Regions from separate parts of the Anaerobacillus sp. MEB173 genome, predicted to be linked through region 4. Evidence: riboswitches for the same ligand, from Rfam matches in the RefSeq annotation. Region 4 holds a riboswitch; each other region holds the start of a gene.
What was found. Region 4 has a riboswitch for S-adenosylmethionine ahead of ACJ2A9_RS10360 (methionine biosynthesis PLP-dependent protein). Riboswitches for the same ligand answer to the same signal wherever they lie in the genome.

Region 1: another riboswitch for S-adenosylmethionine. It lies ahead of msrA (peptide-methionine (S)-S-oxide reductase MsrA); the one in region 4 lies ahead of ACJ2A9_RS10360 (methionine biosynthesis PLP-dependent protein).
Region 2: another riboswitch for S-adenosylmethionine. It lies ahead of ACJ2A9_RS14175 (methionine ABC transporter ATP-binding protein); the one in region 4 lies ahead of ACJ2A9_RS10360 (methionine biosynthesis PLP-dependent protein).
Region 3: another riboswitch for S-adenosylmethionine. It lies ahead of ACJ2A9_RS07430 (methionine ABC transporter ATP-binding protein); the one in region 4 lies ahead of ACJ2A9_RS10360 (methionine biosynthesis PLP-dependent protein).

Annotation. Positions count from the first base shown of each region.
Region 1 is NZ_JBJMAU010000001.1:131,977-137,953, forward strand. Features, by position in the region: gene ACJ2A9_RS00615 (MotA/TolQ/ExbB proton channel family protein) at 1-627, shown strand, start outside; gene ACJ2A9_RS00620 (OmpA family protein) at 620-1,315, shown strand; gene ACJ2A9_RS00625 (metallophosphoesterase) at 1,607-2,683, opposite strand; gene ACJ2A9_RS00630 (hypothetical protein) at 3,012-3,344, opposite strand; SAM riboswitch class I at 3,773-3,886, shown strand; gene msrA (peptide-methionine (S)-S-oxide reductase MsrA) at 3,979-4,443, shown strand; gene ACJ2A9_RS00640 (CapA family protein) at 4,747-5,892, shown strand.
Region 2 is NZ_JBJMAU010000006.1:150,606-156,582, forward strand. Features, by position in the region: gene ACJ2A9_RS14150 (acyl-CoA dehydrogenase family protein) at 1-1,010, shown strand, start outside; gene ACJ2A9_RS14155 (hypothetical protein) at 1,288-1,458, shown strand; gene ACJ2A9_RS14160 (arsenate reductase family protein) at 1,548-1,907, shown strand; gene gcvH (glycine cleavage system protein GcvH) at 2,122-2,505, shown strand; gene ACJ2A9_RS14170 (DUF2553 family protein) at 2,876-3,103, shown strand; SAM riboswitch class I at 3,240-3,356, shown strand; gene ACJ2A9_RS14175 (methionine ABC transporter ATP-binding protein) at 3,502-4,530, shown strand; gene ACJ2A9_RS14180 (methionine ABC transporter permease) at 4,520-5,188, shown strand; gene ACJ2A9_RS14185 (MetQ/NlpA family ABC transporter substrate-binding protein) at 5,208-5,977, shown strand, end outside.
Region 3 is NZ_JBJMAU010000002.1:579,705-585,681, reverse strand. Features, by position in the region: gene ACJ2A9_RS07450 (biotin transporter BioY) at 1-15, opposite strand, end outside; gene bioD (dethiobiotin synthase) at 128-868, shown strand; gene bioA (adenosylmethionine--8-amino-7-oxononanoate transaminase) at 840-2,192, shown strand; gene ACJ2A9_RS07435 (FUSC family protein) at 2,386-3,399, shown strand; SAM riboswitch class I at 3,576-3,681, shown strand; gene ACJ2A9_RS07430 (methionine ABC transporter ATP-binding protein) at 3,771-4,796, shown strand; gene ACJ2A9_RS07425 (methionine ABC transporter permease) at 4,774-5,439, shown strand; gene ACJ2A9_RS07420 (MetQ/NlpA family ABC transporter substrate-binding protein) at 5,461-5,977, shown strand, end outside.
Region 4 is NZ_JBJMAU010000004.1:107,610-113,586, reverse strand. Features, by position in the region: gene ACJ2A9_RS10380 (YpdA family putative bacillithiol disulfide reductase) at 1-119, shown strand, start outside; gene ACJ2A9_RS10375 (asparaginase) at 247-1,218, opposite strand; gene prsW (glutamic-type intramembrane protease PrsW) at 1,395-2,054, shown strand; gene ACJ2A9_RS10365 (hypothetical protein) at 2,239-2,400, shown strand; SAM riboswitch class I at 2,538-2,652, shown strand; gene ACJ2A9_RS10360 (methionine biosynthesis PLP-dependent protein) at 2,758-3,882, shown strand; gene metC (cystathionine beta-lyase) at 3,875-5,047, shown strand; gene ACJ2A9_RS10350 (bifunctional homocysteine S-methyltransferase/methylenetetrahydrofolate reductase) at 5,111-5,977, shown strand, end outside.

The DNA.
Region 1 (5,977 bases), on a different contig from region 4:
TTGAAGAATGACTTTGACCGACTTGGCAATTCGATCGTTCGACTGCCTGAGGCGTTAGAAATGATTCACATTGCTCAAGGAGAATATAAAAGCCTTCTATCGGGGCGTCTTGATGAGTTGAAGGAATTTAATCATGAGTTTAATACCCATATAAAAAATCATGCCGCAGAATCACATGCATTTGAAAGACATGTACAAGATGCGTCACGTTCTTTTGAGCAAGCCGGGATGAAAAATCAGCAATTGCTTCAGGAAATCAATCGCACACTCTCACAGATGACAGATTCGTTTCAGCATAGGGAACATCAAATCGAGTCAAGTGTAGGTATACTTAAGGATACTCTGACTAGGTATGTCAGTAATTTAGAGGGAACGCTTGGTGACCGGCTCGATAAAGTTAGCCGTAATATTGGTGAGTATGTCATTCAGATGAATGATGCGATTAAAAAGGAATTTAAACAGATTGGGGAAATGTCAGAAGAGAACCAACAACGCAGTGCCCGTTATATGCATCAAACGGTCAATGAGTTAAACCATGAAATTCAACAGTTAAACCGGCACCTTCAGGCCATATCTCAAGGATTAGTGAGACCAACGACAAGAGTAAGGGTTGGAAGCAATGATTAAAAAATATAGAAAATTATTTCATGGTGAGCAGGAGGAAGGTCATTTCTGGCCGTCGTTTACGGATTTATTAACAGCGATTTTACTTTGCTTTATCCTCATTTTTATTATTATGATGGTGATAAAATCGTTTCAAATTGAAGAGATGAAAAAGACGATTGATCAAATCATGGGGGTCAGAGTGGATTTAATTCAAGATTTAAATGAAGAATTCAGCGATTCTACACTGAAAGTTGAGATTGATGAGAAAACGGGTGCAATGATCTTTAATACAGATATTTTGTTTGAGTTTAATGATGATGTGTTAAAGCCAGAGGCGTTTCAGTTTTTGGATGAGTTTGTCCCTGCCTATTTGAATGTGTTACTTGAAAGCGGTTATGAGGATTATATTTCTGAAATCATTATCGAAGGCCATGCTGACCGCATTGGCAGCTATCTGTACAATCTTGAACTTTCACAGAAACGGGCCTTTAGTGTAGCAGAATATATTCTTAGTCCGGACTTTCCTTATAAGCATATCCAAGAGCATTTACAAGAGAAATTAACAGTAAACGCCAAGTCCTATACCGACGGGCGGACAGATGAAGCAGGGAACTATAGCAATCAAGCATCGAGACGCGTCGAATTTAAGTTTCGCTTAAAAGATGAGGAGATACTAGAGAAAACACGTGAGTTATTAGAGGGATCGTGATGATGTAAACAGAGATAACTTGGATTAGATGTGTGTGGGTGATGAGTTAGGATTCTAAGCGGACATGAGCGCCCTTATCTCTACCAAAAAGGCTCTATTTTAAAATTAAGCGGACATCAGGTACGTTATTCAACCAAAAATCAGTAGAAATCCACTGTTTTAGAGGAAATAAAGTACCTCATGTCCGCGAGCGTTTAAAACAGGCATATGTTAATAAAATAGCGTACCAAATGTCCACTTTGGTCTTGCTATTCTACTTAACCCCTATTCAACTCTGGAGATAGGGGCTATTTAATGTACAAAACGAACATTGATTTCAACAATCTCAGACCTGCTTCCAATTCGAAATGGAGGTCCCCAAATGCCAAAGCCTGAGGAAACAATCGTGTGGAGTTGCTCTTTCTGCAGGTGCCCGTGATGATTTTCATACATTGATTTTGTAATTAAATTTGCTGGAAACAATTGACCTTTGTGCGTATGCCCAGAGACCATCAAGTCCACGCCGGCAGCGGCAACTTCGTCATATTGTCTCGGTTGATGATCGATTAAAAAGACTGGCATGTCCTGATTTAGATCTATGGTGAGATCAGCAATGTTCTCTCTGTCACGAACCGAATAATCCTTTCGACCAACGATGTAAAAAAGGTCTTCTACACTCGTTACCTCATCAACTAATACATCTACATTTATGTCATTCATTTCGTCCATGAAGATTGGAATATCACCGCCATAATACTCATGATTTCCTAACACGGCATATACACCCATCGGGGCATGTAATCCAGAAAGAATTTCTCCCATATTATGTTTCAAGTACGGTTCGATACTATTGTCAATCACATCACCAGCTAAAAAGATGATATCTGGTTCAACTTCATTTGAGAGATTGATCAACTTGTTTAAAAAACGGTTGCCGATCGTTTCGCTTAAATGAATATCAGAAATTAACAGGACTTTTAACTCATCAAGCTCTGTCTCTTTTTCGATTTCGATATCGTAACTCACGACAACAGGGTTCCACATATTGTAAGAACCATAGATAAAAACGAACAAATAAAAGGAAAGAACGCCAAATCCTAACCACTTTATCGCTCTTTTTTTCGTCAAAAAGTAAATCAAATTCATAACAGGAAAAAGGACAAGTCCATAAGCAAACATCACAAGCCAACCGTATGCGACCCAACTAAGACCAGGAACGACGATCATCCGCGTAAGGAAAAATGAAATTGAAATAAAAAACATGACGAGAAAATATGTTTTTTTATAGCGAAATCCATAGACTTTTTTTAACCATGCCCAGCCATTGTAGGCAACATAAAAGCTTAGAATAAAATAAATGAAAAGAAAAATCATGACTCTAATCGACACAAATTTATACTCCTCTGTAGAAAAATATTTCCTACATACTATCTGACCCGTTGGTCAATGTCAATAAATTTGCAGCAACATGCCAACTTGATCATTGGATAAAGCTCGGGAACAATTTGTGGGTAGTTTTAAAATAATTTAGAAGTTTTTGAAGAATAGGGAGGTTATTGTATCTAAGAAGGGAATGCCTTATTAGTGCAGTCCCTCAAACCACCATATCAGCCGTACAGCATAGTGATGTATTTGAGGAGAGCTGTCACTAGTGAGACATTCCCGTTGAGTATCGTATCAATTGATGTTTGTTGTCTTAGGTGCACGAGTAAAAAAATTAATAATTACGTTGAATTTCCTTAATAACCGAATTCAGTGTTTGTTCTTCGCTTAATAAGTATACTTTAAGACATTTTGATGAGGAGGAGTTTTTTTCATTTTTAATAATTTTAACAAACTCTTCAGTTTTCACTTTATTTTCGACAATACCATTTGTTTCTTTTAGAAAAACAATTTTTCTCCATTCTACCTTTTCATAGAGAATGATAAGATCAGGGTTTTGTAAACCATGGCTAAGCTCTTCTGACTCCAAAATTTCCTTGACCATAAATTGCTTTTCTTTTAACGCTTCCTCAGTTCCTTTGTGTGCTACCACTTCTGTAATTAACAACAATACTCATCCTTTCAAAATGTTTTCATCGTAATTTTTTTCTGATTGTAAAATAGTAACAATCACTGAACGATGTTTATATTAACTCACTATGTACAATGATTCAATGCCTTTTTTTCGACTTCATTTTTTGGAAATTGTCGATAATATAATGTTACTCATCTCACTTTTAATAATAAATTAGGGAGGAAGTCGATCTACATGTCCATTAAAGCCTTTGAGAATGCGGTTTAAATAGGGGATGACGTATTTATTGTGGGGGTTGAAAATGTGTAATAGGAATATTAGTTCATGAAAGTTTTGTCGTTGTAAATGCTTACATTGTAGAAATTATTTATAAAAAAAGTTTTGCACATATAAAAAGACTTGCAAAATAATAATGGATCATATAAAATTCAATACAACAAATAAAAATTCTAGCGATAGACTTCTTATCCAGAGTGGTGGAGGGACTGGCCCTTTGAAACCCGGCAACCATTAAATCAATGATTGATTTAAACGGTGCTAATTCCTGCAAGGTTTGTAACCTTGGGAGATGAGAGGATCGTATACATATACGATAACCTCTCTACTATTTAGAGAGGTTTTTCTTATGGAAGGAAGCTTTATCGCTCAAAAAAAGGAGCGAGAATAAATGGAAAAAGCAGTATTTGGAGCAGGTTGTTTTTGGGGTGTTGAAGCATTTTTTGAAGGGATTCGCGGAGTGGAAGAAACAAGAGTAGGGTATACAGGCGGACATGTTGAGAGTCCATCATACGAGGAAGTAAAAACAGGGACAACAGGACATGCTGAGGCTATCGAGATTTGGTACAATCCGTGGAAAATTTCGTACGAAGAGCTAGTCATAAAATTTTTTGAATGCCACAATCCGACTACAATGAACCGTCAAGGTATCGATGTAGGAACGCAATATCGTTCTGTTATTTTCTTTCAAAACCTTCAACAACTAGAAGTAGCAGCGAGGATAAAATCTAAGCTAAATCAGAAAAGCAGTAAAAAAATCGTGACTGAAATTTCTCCAGCAAAAGAGTTTTATCAAGCAGAAGAATATCATCAGAAGTATTTCCAAAAAAACGGAACGCTAGCTTGCGGAATTTAATAATAGATAGAGTATAGGATGCCTTGAAACAAAGCAAAATCCCCTCGAAAATATAGATGTTGCCGCATCTATGTTTTGTAACAATCGAGGAGAGATTTACTTTGAGGTATCCTTTTTTTAATTGTCCAGCTCCAGCACCTGCGCTTTTCCGGCAATTGGACACTAATCTATCAATATGGTAAATTCAAGCAGAAAAGTAGAAATCTTAAATGACAGAACTGAATTTCATCATCAGTACACTCTATCGCTTTTTGAAATATCGTTTTGTCGAAATTGGTCTATTAATCAATTTGGGGGAGAACTATGAACAAGAAATGGTATTTAACCGTAATTGCAATTGTGCTTATTTCAATCATAACAGCATGTACAAATCATAGTGAGGAAGAGACTGAATATGATGTGGAAGCACCAGCAAACGGCACCGAAGAAGAAAAAACAGCTGAGCAAGATCATCGGAAAGAGCAGGATACAGTACCTGTAACAGAAAGTGAACAGGAACCCGCCCTACCAATTACATTCTCATTTGCAGGGGATACGATGGCTGCCGGGAAAGTCGCTCCTTACATAGAAGAGTATGGCTATCAATATTCGTGGGAACAGGCAAAACCATATCTTGAGGAAAGTGACATTGCCATGGTTAACCTTGAAACAGCTGTAAGTGAAAAAGGGGTAGCTTCAAATAAAAGTTATGCGTTTCAAAGTCATCCTAACCTTATCAAAGGAATGAAATGGGCAGGAGTTGATCTTGTTACTGTCGCCAATAATCATAGTTTGGATTACGGAATTGAGGCATTTACGGATACATTACATCACCTTACTGAGGAAGGGATTGTCTATGTAGGTGGTGGAATGAACGAAGCTGAAGCATACAGGGCAAAACAAGTGACAGTCAGAGGAAAGACGATTTCTTTTCTAGGGTTTAGTTCAGTGTTACCAGCAGTTTCTTGGTATGCCGGAGAGAATCAGCCTGGTTTAGCAAGTGGTTATCAAGTCGAGCGAGTATATGATGTTGCTTCACAAGCAGTTCATGCATCTGACATAACGATAGTTTATATGCATTGGGGTGAAGAGTTAGCGGACTATCCTCGTACGTCTGACAGGGAAATGGCTCATACATTGATCGACTTAGGCGTCGATTTGGTAATTGGTGCTCATCCTCATGTGTTGCAAGGGCTTGAATATTATAATGGGAAGCTGATTGCCTACAGTTTAGGTAATTTTATTTTTACAACAAGTTCAGTAGAGACTGCCAGACAAAGTGCAGTCTTGCAAGTAGCAATTGATGAAGAAGGTGCACAGTCGGCAAAAGTGTACCCAATGACTATTGACCAAGGTGCAGTTTGGCAAGCTGATGAACAAGAAACTAAAGTCATCATGCAGCGACTTTCCTCCTTATCAGAAGGCGGGACATGGACGGAACATGGTGAGTTTTTGCCTATTGTGCATTGATCCGTGATGGCTAATCCTTTTTGACTTAGAATGATTCAACTTGCATACAAATAGAGAAAAGAGACCATGAGGAAAGGTACTGAAT
Region 2 (5,977 bases), on a different contig from region 4:
TTAATATTTTGAACGTAGGTCGTTATAAGCTCGGAATCGGCTGTATAGGTGGCGCAAAGCGTACAGTTGAGTTGGCAGTGAAATATGCCAATGAACGTCAACAATTTAAAACACCAATTTCCCGTTTCACACTTATTCAAGAAAAGTTAGCGACAATGGCTGCGAAAACATATGCTGCAGAATCATCAATCTATCGCACTGGAGGATTAATCGAAGCAAGTTTTGCCAATTTATCTGAAGAGCAACAAAATGATGGAAAGGCTGTTGCCACATCCATTGCTGAATATGCTATTGAATGCTCATTGAATAAAATATTTGGTACTGAGGTACTCGATTTTACTGCGGATGAAGCCGTTCAAATTCATGGTGGCTATGGTTTTATGTCTGAATATGAGGTAGAACGCATCTACCGTGATTCTCGTATTAATCGAATTTTTGAAGGGACAAATGAAATCAACCGATTGTTAGTTCCGGCAACAATTCTTCGAAAATCATTAAAAGGTGAACTGCCGCTTCTTGAAAAAGCAACAGCGCTCCAAGGAGAGCTTATGATGCTCATGCCGCAAGAGGTAGGTGATGAGCCTTTGGAACAAGAAAAGTATTTAGTTTCGATGGCAAAAAAGATCTTTTTATTTATCGCAGGCCTGGCCGTACAGAAGTATGGCAAAGCTTTTGAAAAAGAACAAGAACTTCTCGCTAATATTGCAGATATCGTAAATGAAACGTTCGCGATGGAATCCGTACTGCTACGAACGGAAAAGGCTATTCAGACAACAGGTTTAGAAAAAAACAAACAAAAGCTCCTTTATACACAAGTGTACTGCCAGGAAGCGTTCAACAACATCGAGGCCGCCGCCAAAGAAAGTCTTACAGCCATTGAGGAAGGGGACACATTACGCACAATGCTATCCATCCTCCGCAAACTAACCCGTCACACCCAAATCAATGTCATCACCAAGAAAAGAGAAATCGCAGCAACACTGATCGAAGAGGAGAAATATGTTGTTTAGAGAGTTGAGAGTGTAGAGTTTAGAGTTGAAAGTTAAAAGTTAAAAGTTAAAAGTTGAGAGTGATTGAAGGCTGGGGCTGCTGGAGAGGTGGTCTTAGCTTTTTTATTTTTTTAAAGACTCCAAAATGAGTCAATATGGGCTTTATTCCTTTAACTCTAAACTCTACATTCTAAACTCTAAACTAAAAAGTTCTTCCTTTTCATAAATTTATTTTTATCTCACATAATATTGTTGAGCTTGTATAACTTTGCTCAGAAAATAGTGGGGGGTATTTGCGTTGAGGAGACGAGAGAATGAAGTGATTTATGATGGTGATTTAACAGGTGTTGAAGAGTTTTCGAGAGAACTTACGGATGCGATGCCTGTTGAAAATGGAATCCAGGAATCATGGGAGACAGAAGAGCTGGAAAATCAATTTACCCATGAAAAACATGGAGGAAAAAATTAATTCTCACCGAAAAGAGTAATAAGGGAAAATTTTGTCGTTCGCCTTAGCCACCTAAGGCGAACATAATTATATTTAAGGGGTTGAGAATTATGGCATTAACATTATATTGGTACCCAAAGTGAGGATCGTGTCGTAAAGCCAAGGTTTGGCTTGAGGAAAATAACATTCCATTTGAAGCAATACATATTGTAGATCATCCGCCATCAAGGGAAACATTAGCAGATTTGCATGAGGCTAGTGAAGTTGAATTAAAGAAATTCTTTAATACAAGCGGAAAAAAGTATCGTGAGCTTGGACTAAAAGACAAAGTAAATTCAGCATCAAAAGATGAGCTTTTGGACATCCTGGCATCAGACGGTATGCTAATTAAACGCCCAATCATCACCGACGGAAACAAAGTAACCATTGGATTTAAAGAAGAAACGCTGGAAGAAGCGTGGAAAAGCTAATTTAGTTTAGAGTTGAGAGTGTAGAGTTTAGAGTTATTTGATGGGCAGTTTCTTGAAGCTTCTTGATGCTTCTTGAGGCGCTAAAACCAACTCTACACTCTAAACTATAAACTCTAAACTTTTATAAGTTGTTTCCTCCTCTATTTTTCGATAATATAGTGGTGTTGCAGTATACACAATTATGGTATTGAATAAAAATGTTGGAGGGAAAGTAATGAATTTACCAAAGGAATTAAAGTATTCTAAAGAACACGAGTGGGTAAAGGTTGAAGGTGATAAAGTTCGTATTGGGATTAGTGATTTTGCTCAATCTGAACTTGGAGATATCGTTTTTGTTGAATTGCCAGAAGTAGGTGACGAAATTGAAGCGGACGCGCCATTTGGCAGTGTTGAATCAGTGAAGACTGTTTCTGAATTATATGCTCCAATTAGTGGCAAGGTAGTTGAAATCAACGAAGATCTTGAAGATTCACCTGAATTTGTAAATGAATCTCCATATGAAAAAGCATGGATGATCGTCATAGAACCATCTGACACATCTGAAATTGACAAGCTAATGTCTGCTGAAGCATATGAGAAAATGGTAAGTGAAGAGTAAAATCTACATAAAACACAGCGGTTTTCATGACGAGAACTGCTGTGCTTTTTTTTACGGCCACCAGTACCTTTATTTGTGGAAAAATAGCCTGCTTTGAAGATTTGGCGGTCACCAGAGACCTTAAAGGCTTAAAATTTCCTCATTAACTCAATAAATTGAGCAAATAGGGTCTCTTATGGCCGTATACTTTGAAAAAAGCACACATTTAGCAAAATAAAGTCTGTCGTGTCCTCCAAATTAATAAACTCCAGACCACCAACCACGAACCGCCAATTCAAACTCCATCCACTTATTGGTTCACTAACAACAAACAAACCGGGAAAGATAAGTAGTAGATGTAAATCGAAATAGGTGTTGAGGAGGGTTAATGATGGAAAAATTAGATGTAACTGACCGTATACAAGGAAAGCTGTGCAATGGTAACATTGTTTTGTATTATAATGAAGATGAAATTGGAGAAATCAATTTATCGAGTGGATTGGCGAAATATGAATTGTCAGAGGAATTTCAATTAGAGAATAATAAGATCTACTTGAATCAAGATGTGGAAAAAATAAATAACCAGGACACAGAAGACTGTGATCTTGGCTGGTGTTAGCAAATTAATTAAACGTTTGATTAACTTCCAAATTTTAAAAGTGAACATTTTTAAAAACAAATTGACACCTTGTTTCGGTGCATGCTATGATACGTTCATGCAATATTGTTTTAATAAAATAATAAATAACTTTATACTCTTATCAAGAGAGGTGGAGGGACTGGCCCGATGAAACCCGGCAACCTTTAAACTAGTTTTTTAGTTTAAAAAGGTGCCAATTCCTGCAGGGCAATTACGCTTTGTAAGATGAGAGAAAGGAACCTGATACTAAACCTTTCTGCTCAATATTGACGGAAAGGTTTTTTTGAGCACATTTTGTTAAAACTTTGACTGTATATGGAGTTAAAGTATAGTATTATGATATGGATAATGAGTTTAATATGGAGGTGATGCTCATTATGATTTCTTTAGAAGGAATTAGAAAAATCTTTTCAACAAAAGACGGACAAGTTACAGCTGTTGATAATGTTGATTTAACAATAGATAAAGGTGAAATTTTTGGAATTATCGGTTATAGTGGTGCAGGAAAAAGTACGTTAATTCGAATGCTCAATATGCTTGAGAAACCGACGCAAGGAACGATTACGGTTGCCGGAAAGACGCTATCGTCATTAAGCGGAAAAGAGCTTCGAATGGCGAGACAGGAAATTAGTATGATCTTCCAACACTTCAACCTGCTTTGGTCAAGAACCGTAAGAGAAAACATTGCCTTCCCACTTGAAATTGCGGGTGTGAAAAAAGAAGAACAAAAAAAACGTGTCGATGAGCTGATTAAGTTGGTTGGTCTTGAAGGACGAGGCGAATCGTATCCATCACAACTTAGTGGGGGACAAAAGCAACGTGTTGGCATCGCCAGAGCATTAGCGAATAACCCTAAGGTATTATTATGTGATGAAGCAACATCAGCGCTAGATCCGAAAACAACGGATTCGATCCTAGAGTTACTTGTTGATATTAATCAAAAGCTAGGACTGACGATTGTTCTTATTACTCATGAGATGCATGTTATTCGAAAAATTTGTCATCGTGTAGCGGTGATGGAGAATGGAAAAATTGTTGAGCAAGGGCCTGTATTACACGTTTTCCGTAAACCTCAAGAAAATATGACAAAAGAATTTTTAAAGCAAGTAACAGAGCCAGAAGAAACAATAGAAACTATTGAACATTTATTAGCTGAAGATCCAACTGGAAAGGTGATTCAATTGACCTTTGTTGGTGACGAGGCAGAAAAACCAGTAATCACTCAACTAATTCGTAATTTTGATCTTGAGATTAATATTTTACAAGGGAAAATATCAAAAACCCAAGATGGCTCTTATGGAACTTTGTTTGTACGCATTAATGGTGATGAAAGTGAAATAGAACGAGGAATTGCCTTCATTCGCAATCAGCAAGTTGAAGTGGAGGTGATCGATTATGCTAAATAACTGGTTTGAGAATGTTAAATGGGACAAATTGTGGGATGCTACTATTGAAACTATTTATATGACATCAATCTCTGTTGCAGCCACTTTTATTCTCGGTTTGATCTTAGGATTAGTCCTATATTTAACTAGCAAAGGGAATCTATGGGAAAACCGGCCGATTAATGCTATATTTAGTGGGATTGTTAATGTATTTAGATCCGTTCCATTTATTATACTCATTGTTTTACTCATTCCATTTACTCGAGTAATCGTAGGTTCTATGTTAGGGGCCAATGCTGCACTTCCAGCTTTAATTATTGGTGCCGCGCCTTTTTATGCCCGTATGGTGGAAATAGCTCTAAGGGAAATAGATAAAGGAGTTATCGAAGCTTCACAATCAATGGGGGCAACGAATTGGCAAATCATTTATAAAGTATTAATTCCAGAATCATTACCGGCACTTATTTCCGGTATTACAGTTACAGCGATTGCTTTAGTAAGTTATACGGCGATGGCCGGTGTTATCGGAGCAGGTGGACTTGGTCATTTTGCATATTTAGAAGGATTCCAACGTAATAGAACTGAGGTAACTTTGGTGGCAACAATCGCGATCCTGGTCATTGTCTTTATTATTCAATGGATCGGTGATTTTCTCACATATAAAACAGATAAAAGATAATACGTAAGGGGGCAATAAGATGAAGAAGTTTTTAAGTTTAATCGGAGCTGCTGCTTTATCTCTTTCACTAGTAGCTTGCGGTGGTGGAGAAAGTGAGCAACCAGCAGAAGAAGGACAAGAGGATGCAGTACAAGAAGAAAGAACGAAACTAGTGGTTGGGGCATCAGCTGTTCCTCATACAGAGGTTTTAGAAGCAGCGAAACCACTACTTGCAGAACAAGGAATTGACCTTGAAATTATAACTTTCCAAGATTATATTTTACCTAACCAAACATTAAGAGATGGAGAATTAGATGCAAACTACTTCCAAACTCCTGGCTATCTAGCGATGCAAATCGAAGAATTTGGTTATGACTTTGTTAGTATTGGTGCAATTCATGCTGAGCCAATCGGCGTTTATTCAAAAGAATATAGTAGTTTAGATGAGCTTCCTGATGGAGCGAAAATTATTATGAGTGATTCATTTAGCGACCATGGTCGTATTCTTCCAATCTTTGAGCGTGCAGGCGTGATCGAACTAGATGTTGAAGAAGGACAATTAGCAACTCGTGAAGACATCGTATCAAATCCTAAAAATCTAGATTTCTCTACACTTGTTGAAGCAAAAATGCTTGCTCCAGCCTTTGAAAGTGGAGAAGGAGATGCAGTTGTTATCAATACTAACTATGCCCTAGAAGGTGGAGTTGATATTGAACAATACGGTATTGCATTTGAAGGTGAAGATGTTTTACAACCAAACTTAATCGTTGTTCGTTCTGAAGACGAGACTCGTCCAGAAGTTCTTGCATT
Region 3 (5,977 bases), on a different contig from region 4:
TTTTGATACTCTCATGATACCCTCCTATTGTAAACTGTTATTATTTTAAGGTTTACAAATACCTTGAATAAGATTTTCTCATATGTTAACTTAAAAGTAAATATAGTTAACAAAAGAGGTGAACTAGATGAATGGATTTTTTATTACGGGAACTGATACCGATATTGGAAAAACATTATCAACGACATTACTTACTGCATATTTTCACAGACAAGGAAAAAACGTGATTCCATATAAGCCTGTTCAAAGTGGAGCAGTAGAATATGATGGAAAGCTCGTTGCCCCAGATGTGCAACTGTACCAACTCGTACTTCCTTCATTGAACGAAGCAGATGGATGTACATATTTATTAAAAAAGCCAAGTTCCCCCCATTTAGCAGCTAGAGAGGAACAAGTTCATATTCAGCCTGAATCTATTTTGAAACATTATCAAAAGCTTCAGCGTCTGTATGAGGTTGTTTTAGTAGAAGGAGCTGGTGGATTAATTGTACCGATGAATGATACTGGTTATTGCGTCATTGATTTAATAGAAGAGATGAGACTCCCGGTTATCTTAATTGCTCGTGCTGGGTTAGGGACAATTAATCACACTGTACTTTCGATTATGGCTTTACGCCAAAGAGGTATTCCAATAGCGGGTATTATACTGAATCGTGTACAAAAGGGTGACTCGATTATTGAAGAGGATAATCAGAAGGTAATTGAACAGTTAACAAATGTCCCGATCCTTGGTGTTATCCCTTATATTGAAAACATAGAACAAACTCTCCAAGATGAACAATACTTGGCCCACTTATTTGCGACGTTTCAGTTAGATAATCTTATGGAGGGGATAAATGATGAATCCACAAGCGCTATTAGAAAGTAGTAAAAGGCATCTATGGCTGCCATTCACACAAATGACCGATTATGAACGAGACCCATTAATCATTGAAAGTGGTGAAGGGATTGTACTTAAAGATATCTATGGTAATGAGTATTTAGATGGTTATTCTTCACTTTGGTTGAATGTCCATGGTCATCAAAAAAAGGAAATTGATGAGGCGATAAAAAAGCAGTTAGATAAAATTGCTCACTCGACGTTACTAGGTGCAGCAAATGTTCCGGCAATCGAACTTGCCGATAAATTAATTGAAATTGCCCCAAACAATTTGCAGAGAGTATTTTATTCTGATTCAGGTGCAACTTCAGTTGAAATTGCAATTAAGATGGCCTATCAATATTGGCAAAATAAAGGACAAACCAAAAAATGCAAATTTGTTTCCTTATCAAACGGATATCACGGTGATACGGTTGGCGCGATTAGTATTGGGGCAATTGATTTGTTTCATCGTATCTACGGGGCATTAATGTTTGAGTCCATAAAAGCTCCATTTCCAATTACCTATCGTAACCCTATCGGAAGTAATGAGGATACGATTAGAGATGAAGCGATATCAGCCTTAAGGAGAATATTTGAAGAGCAGCATGAGGAGATAGCTGCGATTACTGTAGAATCAATGATTCAAGGAGCAAGTGGGATGCACGTCATGCCAAAAGGTTATTTAAAAGGCATTGAAAAGCTATGCCGGGAATTTAACATTTTGCTCATCGTTGATGAAGTGGCAACAGGCTTTGGGCGAACAGGGAAAATGTTTGCAGTTGAGCATGAGGGTGTTCAGCCTGACCTCATGACGATAGCAAAAGGGATAACAGGCGGATATCTTCCAATCGCAGCAACACTAACTACAGAAGATGTCTATAACGAATTTTATGGTGAATATGAGGAATTAAAAACATTCTTCCATGGCCATTCCTATACAGGGAATCAATTAGGATGTGCAGCTGCACTCGCTAATCTTAAAATATATGATGAAGAAAATCTGGTAGAACAGGCGGCAAAAAAAGCTAGACTCATAGAGAGTGAACTAAAGTCATTGACAGAGTTTAAACACGTAGGTGATATTCGTCAGTTAGGTTTAATGTGCGGGATTGAATTGGTTAAAGACCAAGATACTAAGGAAGCCTTTCCTTTTGAAGAAAGAGTAGCATACAAAACGACGTTAGAAATGAGAAAGCAAGGGATGTTAACGAGACCGCTTGGGGACATCATTGTATTTATGCCACCATTAGCTAGTACAGATGAGCAATTACTTACCATGATTGAGATTATGAAAAAAGCAATTGAGGTAACAACGATGGATAAAATGTAAGGGGAAGTATAAATTCCGCTCTTAACTGATATGTTAAAAGCGGAATTTTTTTATCTGAAATTCAAAAAATATCATTTATAGAAGATGAAGTAGACCTATTAACGATGAGAAGCACAAATGTTACAATTGACGGAAAAGTCTGTATAATAGAAATAACCATTAAGTATACTAGGATTTGAAATTAGGTGAGAATGTGAAGGGATTAATAGGTCGCAGAATTATAAAAACAGGCATTTCCGTGTTATTAACAGCCTTAATTTGTTTGTCGCTTAATCTGCCGGCAGAGTTTGCCATTATTGCAGCGATAGTAACGATTGAACCGACAGCATCTGCTTCGATAAAAAAGGGATTTGTCCGTTTTCCGGCGTCAGCAATTGGTGCGGCATGGGCCGTTATTCTCGTTTCATGGTTAGGAGAATCAGTCCTTTCTTATACGTTAGCTGCGTTTTTGACAATTTTCTTTTGTCAGAAGCTTAAGCTTCACGATGGGATTCTTGTAGCAACATTGACAGCTGTTGTCATGGTACCAGATATTGAAGGGGACTACTTATTAACGTTTTTATCGAGACTAGGAACAACTACGATCGGTCTAACAGTTTCATCATTGATAAATTTTTTTATTTTACCACCTAAATTTACGCCGCTAATCAAAGAAAAGCTTTATCCAAATTTCCGTATAGCCGGGGAAGTGTTAGCTGAGACAATGAATGGTATTTTACATATAAAGCAAGCTACTGCCCCTGTACCTACTTCCAAGTACTTAGCGTTAAGACAGGGAACAGAAAAGGTAGGTGAGATCATTTCATTTCAGGAGAGAGAATGGAAGTATCATAAAGTAAAATTAAGTGAATATCGTCACTTTTTATTGTTAAAGAAAAAGAATGCAATTATGCAAAGAATTGTGCTTCATTTAGGAAATTTGCAATACGTAGCTGAGCCAGGTTATTTTTCTGAATCAGAAAAAAAATTAATTATGGAAGTCATCCAATCATTTCAATCGATTCTGAATGATCCTTCTTTTACAATCCCGGGGCGGCATTATGTATTAGTATATGATTTAGACCATCATCTTAAATATGAAGCCAATCAGTTGCGAAACTCTAATGAGTATTTTCACCATTTTACTACAAAAAGGGTTGTTTTTTTTGAGTTACTTTCAATCCATGACTCAATCGAGGAGCTTAATCATTTAGTATCAGGAGAGTAATCTCGGTAAAAATGTTATAAATTGGCGAAATGTTGAAGGGTTAGAAAATAAAAAAATATTTGATAATTCGCGGATATATCAATAATGTAAGCGCTCTCTATTGCGTTAGTGTAAAAAAAACTATATTGACAATGTGTGTACTTGGGTTTATTATCATAATAATAATTTTATAGAATAACTTATCAAGAGCGACTGAGGGACAGGCCCGATGAAGTCCAGCAACCTCCAACGAGATGGGATGGTGCTAACTCCTGCAGAATACTTTATTCTGAAAGATAAGGCTAATTAATTGTACGTGACGATTGAGCCTCTTTTCAGATAAAGAGACTCTTATTTTTTTATATTCAAATAGTTTTTAGGAGGTGTTCCTTTTGATAGAGGTAACGGATTTAGTGAAGGAATATAGAACAAAAAAAGGAACAGTGGTAGGTGTTGATCATGTCTCCTTATCAATAAAAAAAGGAGAGGTATTTGGAATCGTAGGTTACAGTGGTGCAGGAAAGAGCTCGCTATTACGCTGCTTGAATTTACTGGAAAAGCCTACATCTGGTCAAATAAAGATAGATGGGCTTGAACTAACACAGTTAAATAAAAAATCATTAAGAGAAGCGAGACAAAAGATTGGCATGATATTTCAACACTTTTATTTAGTTAGTTCAAAAACAGTCTTTGAAAATATTGCAATTGCCTTAAAGGCGGCTGGTAAACCTAAAGATGAAATAAAAAGTAGAGTTGATGAATTGCTGGACATGGTTGGACTTGCAAGTAAAAGCGATCATTATCCGTCGCAATTAAGCGGTGGTCAAAAGCAGCGGGTGGGCATTGCAAGAGCACTTGCTAATGATCCACAAGTATTGCTTTGTGATGAGGCTACGTCAGCACTTGACCCAACAACAACAAAGTCCATTTTATCTTTATTAAAAAAGATAAATCGTGAATTTGGCTTAACGATCGTTTTAATCACTCATGAGATGGAAGTAGTCAAAGAGATTTGTGATCGTATTGCAGTCATGGAAAATGGAAAAGTCATTGAAGAAGGAAATGTCTATGATTTATTTTCATCACCGCAGCAACCTTTGACGAAGGACTTTATTAACAGCGTTTTACAATTTGATTTACCACAGCATTTAATTGATAACCGTAAAGGAAGTATTGTGAAAGTTCAATTCAAAGGAACGATCGCAGAGGAATCAGTGATTTCTGATATTTTTAAAAATTTCGAAGTTAGTGGAAATATCCTCCATGGAAAGATTGAATATATCAAAGAAGTACCTCTTGGAATTTTTATTATGGAACTAATTGGTGAGCAAGCTGAGGTTAACAGAGCGATTGAAGCGATTCGCAATCGTACTGAAAGTTTGGAGGTGATCGCTCATGATCTTAGAAACGTTAGTTAATCTACTGCCAGAGTTAAATAAAGCCTTTTTAGAAACAGTACTCATGGTAGCCATAGCTCTAAGTGTTGCGGTAATTTTCGGATTACCATTAGGAATTTTACTATTTGTAACAGATCGTGGTCTCTTTTTAGAAAATCCTACGATAAAGAGCACTGTTGGCTTTTTCGTAAACTTAATCCGCTCAATTCCGTTTATTATTTTACTAGTAGCATTACTCCCACTGACACAATTAATCGCGGGGACGACAATTGGACCAAAGGCAGCTTCGGTCTCTTTATCTGTAGCGGCAGTGCCTTTTTTTGCAAGATTAGTTGAATCATCATTAAGGGAAATTGATAAAGGGGTAATTGAAGCTGTCGTTTCAGTTGGTGCAACACCATGGATGATCATTAAAGATGTTCTTCTGCCGGAAGCGCGTCCAGGTCTTATTCAAGGTTTAACAATTACAACTATTAGTTTAGTTGGTTATTCGGCGATGGCAGGTATTGTAGGAGGAGGCGGAATTGGCGATTTAGCCATTCGCTTTGGATATTACCGTTATGATGATACGGTAATGATTACAACAATTATTATCTTAATCTGTATTGTACAAATTATACAATTCTCTGGTGATAGAATTGCAAGATTTGTTGATAAAAAATAACACATCAAAGGGGAAACGAAAATGAAGAAATTAACTTCGCTATTATTAGTCTTATTACTTACAAGTATACTAGCAGCTTGTGGAGGTAATGAAGAAACAACGTCTGATGCCGGAGATAAATCTGCTCCTGCTGAAGAAAAACAACAATTAAAAATTGGGGCTACATCTGGTCCGTATGCCGATATGGTGTCAAACGCAATCAAGCCTTTATTAGAAGAAAAAGGATATGAAATTGAAGTTGTTGAATTTAGTGATTATGTACAGCCGAACATTGCTCTGGGAAATGGGTCACTTGATGCAAACTTATTTCAGCATAAGATTTACATGGAGAACTTTGCCGCTGAACATGGTTTAGAGTTATCGGAATTAGTCGTTGTTCCAACGGCTCCAATGGGGATCTATTCTAACAAGTTTAATAGTATTGATGAGATTGAAGAAGGCAGTGAGTTAGCACTTCCAAATGATCCTACAAACTTAGCTAGAACATTAATGTTACTTGAAGGTTTAGGTTTAATTACAGTTGATGGGACAATTAATC
Region 4 (5,977 bases):
GAATATTTATAGCTGGCGTCATTGCAGCTGGTAATAATGCAAATGAGATTTTTATTGAAAATGGCCGGTTTCATGGAGATTTGATTGCAAAGGAAATCATGTTAAGAAAACTCGGTTAAAAGTTAAAAGTTAATTAAACATTATAAGAAAATTAACCCACCCCCCTTAAAGGAAGAAACACAGGTATCGCAACTGTTTGACACCTGTGTTTTCTTATTTAAACTTTAAACTTCACCGTTTTTAAACTTATTTTAGAAATAGTTCTTGGAGTTTGGCTTGTTCGTTTGTTTGTTCTAATGTGACCATCAGTTTCAGTCTTGCTTTTTGTCCATTTAATCCATTTGAAAAAATAATCCCCATATCCTTTAATTGTTTACCCCCGCCTTCATAACCATAAGTATCTTGCACAATGCCATTAAAACTTCGGGAGACGAGAACGATAGAGATTTTTTTATCCAACAGTTTTTTTAAATCAGGGACAACAGCCGGAGGTAAGTTTCCTTGGCCAAGAGCTTCAATCACTAACCCATCAATATTCAATTGGTTAACAGCCTGAAGTAGTTCTTTGTCCATACCTGCATAGGCTTTTAAAAGGATCACTTTTTTGGATAGTTGCTTAATTGTATAACGGTCCCTTGATTTTGGAACGTGATGGAAAAAGACACCGCGTTTTGTCACGATCCCAATTGGACCGTATTGTGGACTTTGAAACGTCGAGACATTACTTGTATGTGTCTTTGTTACATTCTTAGCTGTATGTATTTCATCATTAAAGACGACAAGAACCCCTTTACCATTCGCTTCATCATGGGCTGCAACTTTGACGGCAGTAATTAAGTTATGTGGACCATCTGATCCTAATTCATTACTTGAACGCATTGCTCCAGTCACGATCACAGGAACTTCAGTTGGTAACAGAAGATCAAGTAAGTACGCTGTCTCCTCTAATGTATCGGTCCCGTGAGTAACAACGACTCCATCGAAATGCTCAGTATCAATTCGTTTGGTGATACGTATCATTAATTTAAACATGTGATCAGGTGTCATATGCGGAGAGGGTAAATTAAGAAAATCCTCTTCCGTAATATAGGCAAAGTTAGCTAATGATTGTACAGTTATATGCAAAGGATTTTTTTCGCCCGGTTTTACAGCACCAGTTTCCTCATCTTCACTCATCGCAATCGTCCCGCCAGTATGAATGACTAAAATTTTTTTCATAATAGACCTCCAATGATTTGGTAATTCATAGATAGTTCGTAACAGTTGTACATTTTCATAATAAAAATTACATGATACCATTAGCATAGATGATGTTTTTATTTCATTATTCATACCATAATTTTCTACATACGACAATCAATAAATTCAATGAAAGCTAAGGGGAACGTTTACTCATGTTTGCTGTTATTTCCGCTGGGGTTGCACCTGGAGTTGCATTACTCTGCTATTTTTATTTGAAAGACCAATTTGAATCAGAGCCTATTGGTATGGTGATACGCAGTTTTATTATAGGGTCACTATTAGTATTTCCGATCATGGTTATTCAATATGCTTTTCAAGAAGAGGGTCTCTTAACATCTTCATTAGCTCAGGCTTTTATTATTGCTGGGTTTTTTGAGGAGTTTTTTAAATGGTTTATCCTATACTATACTGTATATAAGCATGTGAAATTTAGTCAGCATTATGATGGGATAGTATACAGTGTGGCGATTTCTTTAGGGTTTGCAAGTATAGAAAATATTTTTTACTTAGTTGCCTATGGACTTGAACAAGCGTTAGGACGTGCTTTATTACCAGTCTCAAGTCATGCTCTGTTCGGTGTGCTGATGGGTTATTATTTAGGAAAAGCAAAGTTTGATCAAAAAGGACACCGGAAAGGATTTTGGATTGGCTTATCCTTATTTATTCCTTGGCTTTTCCATGGCACATATGACTATATTCTGTTATCGTTTCATACGAATTGGATTTATATAATGATACCGTTTATGGTATTCCTCTGGTGGCTCGCACTGAAAAAAGTGAAAGCAGCAAATAGAGTGGAGAGTTTAGAGTGAAGAGTTTAGAGTTTAGAATATTGAAAGTTAATTCAACGAAGTTTACTTAAGAAGCGTCTTTGAAATAGCATGAAAATAACTCTAAACTCTACATTCGAAACTCTAAACTTGATTTTTAATTATAAATTCATCCGACTTTGGTCATTATGTTAATACGTACTAATATGAAGGGGAGATGTGTTTTATGGCCGCGGAGCGTTATCGAGTAGTCATTCGTTGTAATGAATGTGGAGAAAAGTTTATATTGAGAGGGCGACCTAACAAAGAGGGTGGGTATGACACGGGATTTAAACGATGTGTTTGTGGCAACGAGGAGAAACTGGAAATTGATGTTTCACCTGAATAAAGTATAAGCCGTTTCGCTTTCGTATATTAAAGCGTTTTCATGATAAAAACTTAGAAAAATGATGTAAATACTATTGCATTAATTCAAAATTTAGTGTAATTTAATTACAACATATTAATATTCAGAATTTAAAATTATTCTTATCAAGAGAGATGGAGGGAATGGCCCTATGATATCTCAGCAACCAGCCAATTTTTATATTGGTCAGGTGCTAATTCCACCAAGTTGCTGAAGCAACTTGAAAGATAAGAGGAGTGACGTAACAAAGTACGCCTTCTTCTTATTTTTTAGAAGAAGGCTTTTCTATTATAATTTTCGTTTATAACATACGAGGAACTACATAGGAGGAGAGCATAAATGAGTAAAGAGAATGTACAAACGACATTAGCGCAAATCGGCAATCGAAGTGAAACAAGAACAGGTACAATTAATCCTCCTGTTTATTTTTCTACTGCATACCGGCATGAAGGGATAGGTCAATCAACGGGATATGATTATCAGCGAACAGGTAATCCAACTCGTGAGATATTAGAGCAGGCAATTGCCAAATTGGAAGAAGGGGATAGAGGTTTTGCCTGCAGTTCAGGGATGGCTGCAATTCAAACCGTTCTATCATTATTTGAACAGGGAGACGAAATTTTAACATCCCAAGATCTTTATGGCGGTACATACCGCTTGTTTGAACAGGGGTGGACACGATGGGGACTATCGTTTACGTATGGTGACAGTAGAGACATAGAAGAGTTTGAAACCTTAATTAACGAAAAGACGAAAGCAATTTTTATTGAAACCCCAACAAATCCATTAATGCAATCTACAGACATTGCGGCAGTAAGTAAAGTCGCTAAGAAACATGGTCTATTACTCATTGTGGACAATACGTTTTATACCCCGTATATCCAAAAGCCAATCCTGGATGGAGCGGATATTGTGATTCATAGTGCAACAAAATATTTAGCTGGTCACAATGATGTTCTAGCTGGTCTTATCGTTGCAAAAGGGGAAGAACTTTGTGAGAAGATCTTCTTTTACCACAATGGAATTGGAGCGACGTTAGCACCTTTTGATTGTTGGCTTGTCATTAGAGGGATGAAGACATTAGCTCTTCGAATGGAACAGCACGAAAAGAATGCAAAAAAGATTGTTGACTACTTGTCTGAGCATGATTGCATTACAGATGTTCTTTATGCAGGTCGAGGCGGGATGATTTCCTTTAGAGTGAAAAATGAGAATTGGGTCAATCCATTTTTACAAAACTTGCAACTTATTTCTTTTGCTGAAAGTTTAGGTGGAGTTGAAAGTTTACTAACGTATCCCGCTACGCAGACTCACATGGATATTCCTGAGGAAGTTAGGATGTCATACGGGGTATGTAATCGACTTCTCCGTTTTTCAGTAGGAATTGAGCATTATGAGGATTTAATAGCAGATTTAAATCAAGCATTTGCGAAAGCAAAGGAAGCGGGTGGAGAGAATGAGTAACGAAACTTACAGTTTTCAAACGAGATTATTGCATAACAATCATAAATACGATGAACTAACCGGAGCAGTTAGTGTACCGATTCAGCATGCATCAACGTTTCATCAGAAAAGTGTTGAAGAATTTGGACCATATGATTACGGGCGTTCTGGTAACCCTACGAGGGAAGCTCTTGAGGAGACGATTGCCAGTCTTGAAGGAGGCAGCCACGGTTTTGCTTATTCTTCAGGAATGGCGGCTATTTCTCTTTCATTTATGATTCTATCACAAGGTGATCACGTCGTTTTAACGAAGGATGTATACGGCGGAACATTCCGTTTTGTAACCCAAGTTCTAACTAGACTCGGAATTGAACATACATTTGTTGATATGACTAACCTTGAAGAAGTCGCGGCTAATATTCAAGAAAATACAAAAGTTCTTTATGTGGAAACACCGTCAAATCCTACATTAAAGATTACCAATATTCAAGCAATTTCGAAGTTAGCCAAACAACACAATTGCTTAACATTTGTTGATAATACATTTATGACACCTGCCTTACAACGTCCATTAGAGCTTGGGGCAGACGTTGTCCTTCATAGTGCTACGAAGTTCATTGGTGGCCATAGTGATGTAATTGCTGGTTTGGCTGTAGTCAATGATGATGAATTAGCCAGTCAGTTTAAGTTTTTACAGAACTCGTTTGGGGCAGTGTTAGGTGTTCAAGATGCTTGGATTGTTCTGCGCGGGTTAAAGACATTACACATACGTATGGAGCACTCATCCAAGGCTGCTGACGTTCTTGCAAAATGGCTAAATGAAGTACCTGAAGTAAAGAATGTCTATTATTCCGGGCTTCCAACTCATCCGGGCTATCAGCTTCAAGCAGAGCAGGCAACCGGGCATGGAGCGGTATTTTCATTTGAATTAGAAGACTATGAAGCTGTTAAGAGGTTTGTAGAATATGTAAAAATTCCTGTTTTTGCTGTTAGTCTTGGTGCAGTTGAATCCATTCTTTCGTATCCGGCTACAATGTCACACGGTTCAATGCCGAAAGATGAGCGTGAAAAAAGAGGCATCAGTGATGGATTATTACGTATTTCAGTCGGTTTAGAAAAGGTTGACGATTTAATTGCAGATTTTGATCAGGCATTTGCAAAATTGCGTCAAAAAGAGCAAGTTTAATGGTTAAAAAGTTGTATGATAGATTAGGATGAGACGTCTTTTCATATGGGAGAGGGTAAAAATATGGGACTGTTAGAAGATTTAAAAAGTAAGGTATTGATCGGGGACGGAGCAATGGGGACGCTCTTGTACTCAAAGCAAATTGACCGCTGTTTTGAAGAGTTGAACCTTTCCCATGGTCAACAAATTAAAGAGATCCACCAAGCTTATGTTAAAGCTGGGGCTCAAGTAATACAAACAAATACGTATGCAGCAAATACCATTAAATTAGCTCGCTATGGTTTGGAGAAAGTTGTAAAAGATATCAATAAAGCTTCTGTAAAGTTAGCAAAAGAAGCGGTTGGTGACGAAGCTTATATACTCGGTACCATAGGTGGAATTCGGGGTTTTCAGAAGGAAGCAATTGATTTAGAAGAAATTAAACAAAGCTTTCGGGAGCAGTTCTTTTCATTAGCTGAAGAAGATATTGATGGTGTTCTTTTGGAAACATACTATGATTATCATGAGCTCAAAGCAGTATTGGAAATCGCTCGTAGTGAAACGAATTTACCCATTATTGCTCAACTTTCACTTCAAGAGGTTGGGGTGCTCCAAAATGGTGTAGAACTTTCTAAAGCCTTTGATTCCTTAATTGATCTCGGTGCGGATATTGTCGGGTTGAATTGTCGAATGGGCCCGTATCATATGATTCGTTCACTCGAACAAGTGCCACTGCCGGATCGTGCTTTTTTATCAGCCTACCCAAATGCGAGCTTGCCTGATTATCGTGATGGGCGATTTGTTTATCAATCAAATCCGGATTATTTTGCCGAAAGTGCATTGAGTCTGCGTGAACAGGGAGTCCGATTAATCGGTGGTTGTTGTGGAACGACGCCAGCCCATATTGAAGCAATGGCAAATGCTGTGAAGGGATTAGCTCCTGTTACACAT